4 regions of the Priestia sp. FSL R5-0597 genome follow, and region 1 is predicted to be linked to each of the others. Evidence: riboswitches for the same ligand, from Rfam matches in the RefSeq annotation. Region 1 holds a riboswitch; each other region holds the start of a gene.
What was found. A riboswitch is a leader RNA that binds a small molecule or an ion and turns the genes downstream of it on or off. The one in region 1 is predicted to bind cyclic di-AMP.
Positions count from the first base shown of each region.

Region 2: linked by a shared signal. The riboswitch ahead of MKX72_RS02305 (cation:dicarboxylate symporter family transporter) and the one ahead of kdpF (K(+)-transporting ATPase subunit F) in region 1 are both predicted to bind cyclic di-AMP.
Region 3: linked by a shared signal. The riboswitch ahead of MKX72_RS20430 (dicarboxylate/amino acid:cation symporter) and the one ahead of kdpF (K(+)-transporting ATPase subunit F) in region 1 are both predicted to bind cyclic di-AMP.
Region 4: linked by a shared signal. The riboswitch ahead of MKX72_RS19295 (potassium channel family protein) and the one ahead of kdpF (K(+)-transporting ATPase subunit F) in region 1 are both predicted to bind cyclic di-AMP.

Region 1 covers NZ_JBBOUZ010000001.1:3,019,427-3,021,627, forward strand. The annotation lists gene kdpA (potassium-transporting ATPase subunit KdpA) at 1-1,224, opposite strand, end outside; gene kdpF (K(+)-transporting ATPase subunit F) at 1,249-1,335, opposite strand; cyclic di-AMP (ydaO/yuaA leader) riboswitch at 1,627-1,767, opposite strand; gene MKX72_RS15430 (hypothetical protein) at 1,783-1,920, opposite strand; cyclic di-AMP (ydaO/yuaA leader) riboswitch at 1,993-2,135, opposite strand.
Region 2 covers NZ_JBBOUZ010000001.1:425,775-427,975, reverse strand. The annotation lists gene MKX72_RS02305 (cation:dicarboxylate symporter family transporter) at 1-1,233, opposite strand, end outside; cyclic di-AMP (ydaO/yuaA leader) riboswitch at 1,340-1,479, opposite strand; gene MKX72_RS02300 (undecaprenyl-diphosphate phosphatase) at 1,753-2,201, opposite strand, start outside.
Region 3 covers NZ_JBBOUZ010000001.1:3,846,517-3,848,717, forward strand. The annotation lists gene MKX72_RS20430 (dicarboxylate/amino acid:cation symporter) at 1-947, opposite strand, end outside; cyclic di-AMP (ydaO/yuaA leader) riboswitch at 1,128-1,282, opposite strand; gene MKX72_RS20435 (NAD(P)/FAD-dependent oxidoreductase) at 1,886-2,201, opposite strand, start outside.
Region 4 covers NZ_JBBOUZ010000001.1:3,665,804-3,668,004, forward strand. The annotation lists gene MKX72_RS19290 (TrkH family potassium uptake protein) at 1-446, opposite strand, end outside; gene MKX72_RS19295 (potassium channel family protein) at 450-1,109, opposite strand; cyclic di-AMP (ydaO/yuaA leader) riboswitch at 1,234-1,378, opposite strand; gene MKX72_RS19300 (hypothetical protein) at 1,494-1,952, opposite strand; gene MKX72_RS19305 (Lrp/AsnC family transcriptional regulator) at 2,073-2,201, shown strand, end outside.

The DNA.
Region 1 (2,201 bases):
TTCTTTTCCTTCAATTTTTTTACCTACGTATTCTGGTGTTCTTCCAACCATTAAACCTGATAAAAATACGGCGATAATGACGTACATCATGACATTCATAAATCCTGCTCCGACACCGCCAAATACGGTATTTAACATCATATTTCCAAGCGTTAACAACCCGGTAAGAGGCGTAAGAGTATCGTGCATGGTGTTGACTGCACCTGTTTCACTTGCTGTCGTCACGATGGCGTAAAGCGTCGACATGCCGACACCAAAACGGACTTCTTTCCCTTCCATATAACCGTTCGCTTCATTTAAATGAAAAGCATCAAGTCTTGGATTGCCGCCCCACTCTGTTACGAACGCTGTGCTTAAAATAACGATAAACAGCATACTCATCGCTACAAATAAGATGCGGCCTTGCTTACGCTGTCCGATCATTTTTCCGTATGTGAAAGGAAGTGCTGTTGGCAATAAAAGCATAAGGACGATTTGTAATACATTGCTCAACGCGTTAGGATTTTCAAATGGATGAGCTGAATTGACACCAAAAAATCCCCCTCCGTTGTTTCCTAGCTCTTTAATTGAAAGAAAAGAAGCAACTGGTCCCCTTGCTATTTGCTGTGTTGCCCCTTCTATTGTATGGGCAGTAACCGTTCCGCTTAACGTTTGAGGGACACCTAAAAACATAAATAAAATGCCTGTTATAAAAGCGATAGGAAGTAAAATACGCGTAATTGACTTTACAAAATCAACAAAAAAGTTTCCCATTTCTTTCCCTGCTAGCCCACGAATAAAAGCGATTGCTACTGCAAGTGCCGTTGCTGGTGCAGCAAACATCATAAATACAATGGCGGCCATCTGCGAGAAATAGGACAAACCTGATTCGCCGCTGTAGTGCTGCAAGTTCGTATTTGTCATAAAACTAATGGCCGTGTTAAAAGCAAGTGCCGGATCCATTCCTTTGATGTGGCTTGGGTTAAGCGGCAGTACCCCTTGAAACCGGAAGATAAGGTACACCACAAAAATCATAAACGTATTCGCCAAAACAAGAGCAAATGCATATTGCTTCCACGTCTGATTAAGCCCTTTAATTCCTGCTGCTTTAAACATCACCGTTTCTATCTTTCCTATCAAGCTAGTGTTTTTATCGTTTGAAAACACATTCGCTATATAAATACCTACGGGCTTTGCAATAAGCGCTACAAAAACAAGCAGCAGCGCAACTGATAGTAGAAAAATCCCCACTTTTTATTCCTCCGCTTATTAAAATTGTTCTGGATTTAACAGTACATACACTAAATAAATTAAAACGAGAACTGAAATACCTAACAAAATGAACGACACGTTCACTTCTCCTCTCTTTCATCTACTACATGAGACGACCAGCAAATAATTCCGTACATAGCAGCTGTTAATATGACAAGCGTTCCAAGCATGATCATATCCAAGTTGCTCCCTCCTAACTGTTTCCTAACAAAAATGATAGCTTCTAAGTTTAGTGACGGTTTCTTTTCATAAAGCATCACGTCCAAAAAAGCTAACCGTGAGACGTGATGCTATTTTTTTCCATTAAAAAACCGCAGAAGAGAGTTCTCTTCCGCGGTTTAATGCACGACAAATAAGCCGTGATTGACACGAATTTTTTACTCCCAAAACGCTTACGGAGTTAGCTGTCGGATTCGGGTTATGGAAGTAACCCTACTCAGTTAAGAGATTCACCCCTAGTACATACGTACAAAATATTGGGTCCCCCGCTCATAATTGATTAAGCGTATCTTTGTTATTTAATTTTTAGACTTAATAATAGTTTTTACTGCTGCGTTTAAAACTTTGATTAGCTAACGTAGACAAATAGCGGTTTGCTAGATCAAAAGATTGCTGATCGCACATGGCCCGATATTCAATCATTTGAATCATTTGCTTAGATAAATGCATCCTGACGCTCCTTTCACCTATATTTTGAAAGGAGCGTACTATCCGCTGTTATAGAAAACGACCACGATTACACCATCCTCTCTCTTAACGCTTACGAAGTTAGCTGACGGGTTCGGGTCAAGAAAGTAACCCTACTCAATTAAGAGATTCACCCCTGATAATTGGGTCCTCCGCTCTTTCCTTCTCTTTCAGAAAAGACTCAGCGTTTCACAGTGGAACGTTTCATGAGAGTAATCTTACTCCTGTTAAAATTTACTGTCAACAACATTTTTTGAAATTTT
Region 2 (2,201 bases), 2.6 Mb from region 1:
TTTTTTAGGGTCAAATTTGCCTTCAGATTTAGACATCACAATTGCTGCTAGTGTGTTTCCTACTAAGTTAACAACCGTACGTGCCATATCCATGATTCTGTCTACTCCCGCAATGAAGGCTAATCCTTCTGCCGGAACGCCGATTGTTCCAAGAGTAGCCAGTAATACAACAAATGATGTTCCTGGCACCGCAGCCATTCCTTTAGATGTAACCATCAATACCAGAATGAGCGTCAGCTGTTGAACGATCGTTAAATCAATACCATACACCTGCGCTAAGAATAACGCTGCAATCGCTTGATAGAGAACAGAACCATCTAGGTTAAATGTATAACCAATTGGTACAACGAACGATACGATAGCTTTTGGACAGCCCATCTTTTCAAGTTTTTCCATAATTCGCGGAAGAACTGTCTCAGAACTAGATGTACTGTATGCTAACAACAGTTCATCTTTCATATAGCGGAATAAGTGGAAAATGTTAATTCCTGCCCATTTCGCAATTCCTCCTAATACAACAAGTAGGAAGAAAATTAACGCTAAGTAAACTAAGATAACAAGCTTTCCTAATGAAAGAAGTGACTCTAAACCGAATTTCGAAACTGTTACACCAATTAAAGCAAATACTCCAATCGGAGCCACTTTCATTACTAGGTTTACCACGTGAAACATTGCGTGAGAAACGCCGTCAAAGAATTGAACAACAGGCTTTCCTCTTTCTCCAATTGCCGCTACTCCAAGTGCGAACAATACTGTAAAAAAGATAATTGCTAGCATGTCCCCTTCAACAATTGACTGGAAAAAGTTTGTCGGAACAATGTGTAAGAACGTTTCAGCCACTGACTTTCCTTCTTGCTGTTCGGATGTTTCAACGTATTGTGAAATATCACTCTTCTGTGCTGAATGAATGTCTACACCTTGTCCAGGGTGAAAAATATTAGCAATCAATACACCGATTACAATTGCGAAAGTTGTAATAATTTCAAAATAGAGAATGGTTTTAACGCCCAGCTTTCCGACCTGTTTACCGCTACCTGCTCCTGCAACTCCAACGACTAAACTTGAGATAACAATTGGAATAACAATCATCTTAATCAATCTTAAGAACAAGTCTCCCAGCGGCTGCAGGTATGTTACTACACGCGGATCGTTAAACCAAATTACTCCTACAAGAACACCGAGGATTAAACCGGTAAAAATCTGCGTAGCCAAACCAAAACGAATTTTTTTCATAGATGTACCTCCCCAAAGATGTATGACATTTGTATATACTTTTCTGAAAAAACAAAAAAAGACTATTCTTAAGAAAGAACAGCCTTTTACTTACGCTATTTTGGGCTCTTTCTCTCAATAAAGCAAACGAGGTTAACTGTCGGATTCGGAATTGAGAGTTTCCTACCTTTTGTAAGGATTCACCCCAAGGCAGCTTTACTGCCGATAATGATTCCCCCGCTCTATACGATTAAGCTTATTATTCAATTTTTATAAAATTAAAACGATCTATACGTTGTCATACGTTTTTTACAGTCAATAAAACTAAACAGAAGTCTTACTTTTACTTAACTTTATACTGCACAAATATTAATTTACTATTTTTCGACACGTTTTGTCAATACCCATGTTTATAAAACGCTTTCAAAAGACAATAATATATATTTATGCAAAAAAGCTATTGCAATGTTGCAATAGCTTTTTCTTGCTTTTTAAGTCTTTATCAGAAGTTTAAATGTCTATAAAATACGCTTATTTATTTTATAAAAATACAAAATATAGAATAGCCGCTAAGATAATTCGATAAATGGCAAACGGAACTAATTTAATGCGGTTGATTAATTTTAAGAAAAAGCGAATCGATATAAGCGCAAAAATAAAGGCGCTGATAAAACCAGCAATAAAAAACGGTAGTGCATCTGATGTGAAATACTGCCAGTTTTTAACCAATGAAAGTCCACTTGCTCCTGCCATAATTGGCACTGCCATAATAAATGTAAAATCTGCGGCTGCCTTATGGCTCATTCCAAGAAGAACCCCTCCTGAAATCGTTGAGCCTGAACGAGAAAAACCTGGCCAAAGAGCAATACATTGAAACAGTCCTATACCTAGTGCTTGTCCATAAGACATTTGGTCCACCGTCTCTACACGCGGACGTTTAGGTCCAAACAAATCTGCTAGAATCATTAATACAGCTCCGACCACTAAGC
Region 3 (2,201 bases), 830 kb from region 1:
TGCGCAATAAAAATAGTCGCTACACCTTGCATAATTGCCGTTCCATCCATGTTAATAGTTGCACCTAATGGCTGAACAAAACTGCTGATAGACTCGGGGACACGAAGATTTTTTTGCGCCACATTCATTGAAATCGGAAGCGTTGCATTACTGCTTGATGTACTGAATCCAACTGTCATCGCAGGAGCAAACCCCTTAAAAAATTCAATAGGGTTACGTCTGGCCATAAGAGCGACTGATCCCCCATATGTTACGATTGAATGGATGAACAGCGCGAGCACGACTACAATCATGTATAGCCCCATCGCTTTAATTGCCTGCCAGCCTTGACTTCCAACCGCGGTTGCAAGAAGCCCAAATGTTCCGTACGGAGCAAACTTCATCACTAGATTCACAAGGTACATCATCAATTCATTTCCTTGCTCAAGTAAATTGTAAAGTCCTTTTGTTTTACTTCCAAGCATCGTGATACCAAAACCGATAAAGATAGAGAAAACGATAAGTTGAAGCATATTCCCTTCAGCCATCGCTTGAATTGGATTGACTGGAATCATATTTAAGAATGTCTCTCCAACAGGTGGTGCTTTTTCAGCTTCAAAAGAAGCGTTTTGTGTATCAAAAGATCCAAATGTACCCGGTTTAATTGCATACGCTAAAATTAAACCGATAATAATTGCAACGGTTGTTGTCACTAGGAAGTAGGAAACTGTTTTTGCCCCGATTCTTCCTAATTTTTTAGGATCTCCTAAACCTGCTACACCTAACGTGATAGAGAAAAACACAATTGGTACAACAAGCATTTTAATTAAGCTTAAGAAAATTTGGCCAAGCGGTGTAAACAAGTACTTGTCCAGCGGAGCAAAAGCACTTGGAGCAAAAGCATTGATTAACACTCCTACAATAGCACCAGCAATTAGCGCGATAATAATCTTTGTCGATAGCTTCATAGATTTACCTCCCGTAAATAAATTATATTAGAATGATTCTAACTACCATACTTATTTTACCATGCATTGAGGGCGATAACACTCAAAATATACAATATATTAAAAATTTTCAGATTAATAGTTTAGGAATATTTTTAGCTATACAAAAAACCATGAGAATATCATGGTTTCATAGACCTGTTATTCCCTCACTGAATGCTTACGGAGTTAGCTGTCGGATTCGGGTATGTGAGTTACCCTACTTGATTCATTCAAGATTCACCCCAAGTACATTACGCACAAATATGGGTCCTCCGTTCTCTTATAAAACAAAAGAGATTAAGCAAATAATTTTCTTTAATATTTTTGCATGATAATAATTGTTACTTTAATTAAAATTCATTTTATATGTTTCTGTCAAGTTTTTATTCAAAAATAATGCATGATTTTATCGTAAAAAGTTGAGAATTGTTATATTTTAAAATATTTACATCATATTTCAATAAACTAAAAACACCTATTTAACAAGACTTACAATCTAATGAATAAAAAATTAATTCAAAAAATAGTTTATAAAGTGAACTTTCTTCTCATTAATATCATTCATAAATATGTATAATTATTCTAACATCCATGTACTTTACTGCTTCCATAAATATTTTACTTATCAAAAAAATAACTCTTTCCAACTGTTGATTTTATCCTTGTACTGCTTGATATACACTCCTTAAAATTTCACTGACTTTATTGATGCGAAGAAATCGACATTATCAATTCCCCTTATTCTACTTAATTCTGCTCAAGATAGAAGTATAGATTTCCTACTATCTTTTAAAAAAGGAGCGGGTAATTATCATATAAAACTATCGGAGTTGGAACGGTACAAGTTCTTTACTTTTTACTTATTCCCTCTCGTTATTTAACCCATAAAAAAAAGAGGCCGTGACGGCCTCTTTTTTTTATACAGTAACAGGTTCAGAACTTGCTTTACGATTCTTTAATTTTTCAACAATGTCACGAGCTACCCACACACCACACGCACTTGCCTGCGCGAGTCCTCGCGTAATACCAGCTCCGTCTCCTCCCACGTATAAACCGGAAATTTCAGTTTCAAACTTATCGTTTAACTTCGGACGGGCGGAGTAAAATTTCGCTTCCACACCGTAAAACAGCGTATGTTCAGATGCTAACCCAGGCGTTACATGATCCAGTGCTTCTGTCATTTCAATTAAGCTTTTCATTGTATTGTATGGAAGCACTAAACCCAAATCACCA
Region 4 (2,201 bases), 650 kb from region 1:
TCCGGAACCCAGCGTATCGCTAAAAAGAGCAGTGCAACAAACTCAATTAAAAATGAAAAGATGAACAACCTTTTAACTAGCAGCACAACTCCACCGACGCTCGTCTGATTTAATGCCTGCTGAACGAGCATACGCTCTTTAAATCCAATTTTTTTACCTAGCATCATAAAAATCAGCACGGCAAATGACATAATGCCGAGACCGCCTATTTGAATTAACAGCATAATAATCGTTTGACCGATGACGGTAAAACGCGTACCTGTATCTACGACGGCTAAGCCGGTCACTGTCATAGCGGAAGTAGATGTAAAAAGGGCGTCTACCCACCGGATTGGCTCAGTAGTAGAAAAAGGCATCATCAATAGAAGAGCACCAATAATAATTCCTCCGCCAAAAATGGAGACAAGCAGCTGCGGAGGAGTGAGTTTAATGATTTGTTTTTTCATGAGTTAAACTCCTTCTTCTTCAAAACGGTTCAAATCGCGATTATGTCCGATAACAATCAGCATATCTCCTTGTTCAATTATTTCATGCGCGGTAGGCGAAATCACCATTTCCCCGTCTTTTCGCTGAAAGCCGATAATATTGCAGCCGTACTTGGCACGAATGTTCAAATCAAACAGCGTTTTATTATGAAGCTTTTTAGAAGCGACAATTTCGACAATACTATAATCCTTTGACAGTTCAATGTAATCAATGATCTTTTCTGACACCACGTGATGAGCAATCCGCTTCGCAATATCGCGCTCAGGATGAATGACTTTGTCCGCTCCTATTTTCTCCAGCACTTTTTGATGATACATATTCACCGCTTTTACCCATACTTGCTTAACGCCCATATCTTTTAAAAGCATCGTTGCAAGCACGCTTGCTTCAATATCGTCTCCAAACGAAATAAGAGCATGATCAACGTTACGAATGCCTAGCCCTTTTAAGCTAGCTTCATCAATTGCGTTCGCTTGCACGACATATGTAGCTGAGTTGCTATATTTCTTTACTACCTCCTGATTGCGGTCAATAGCGAGCACATCCACATCCAAATTAGCAAACTCTTCAACCAAACTGCCTCCAAAACGACCTAATCCCAATACAGCAAACTGTTTTTTCATAATGTATTTATTCCTTTCTTCAACTGCTGTGTGTTCTCTTAGCTTATACTTTTTCTAAAAAATTACATGTTTTTCTTAAAAAAAGCGCAAAAAAACACAGGAAGGCTCCTGTGTTTTTTCACACTCTTCCCCCTCAAAACGCTTGCGAAGTTAGCTGTCGGGTTCGGGTTTTAAGAGTAACCCTACCTTTTTAAGGATTCACCCCGGAGCACAATATGTGCGTAAATAATGGGTCCTCCGCTCCGTAATGGATTAAGCGATTTTTATTCAAATGTCTATGATCTATTTTTTAGAATAATCGATTCGATTCATGATACGTTTCACTTCACGAAAGCTATCTTACTCCTGTGGATTTTGTCTGTCAAGATATTTTTAGGGAAGACATCACTTGCGCTGCAAACTGCAAAAATCATATAAATCTAAACCGACAATCAGTTTGTGAAATTGATCAAACAAATTAATAACGGCCAAAAGCTCTAATAGCTGCGTATCACTGTAAAATTTCTTTAATTGATCCATATCAGCATCCGTCAAATCCCTTGGACGCACTCGGTATACATCTATAAATCGAAACAGCAGTCGATCTTTTTCTTCCAGCTCTTTTTCTCTTAACACTTTTTGATTAAGCGTCTTATCGCCTACATATGACATGCTCATACACGTCTCACAGCCGTTAACACCTGCTAGATAAAGCCTGATTTTTTCCTTAGTCTCTCTTTTTACTATATCACTGTTCCAAAGCTTGTCGTATAGCTCATCATACAACCTTTTTACATCTGGAATTAAATTCAGTGCTTTTTCAAAATTTGTTCCCTCTTCGTTTGTTAACAAAACTCTTGCCATTTTTTACTCACTCCTTTTTAATTATTATAGTAAGAAAAATGGAGATTTCAGATAACAAATAAAACATATTATCTGCTGTTACTAATCAAATGAAACATTAATATGAAAGAAGGTTTTCAATTGAAAATTGATGAAATTGATTTATCGATTTTGCAGGCACTGCAGCAAAACAGCCGTCTTTCCTTAAGAGAGCTAGGAAAACAAATTAACCTGTCTCCTCCTTCAGTGGCAGAGCGAGTAAGACAGCTA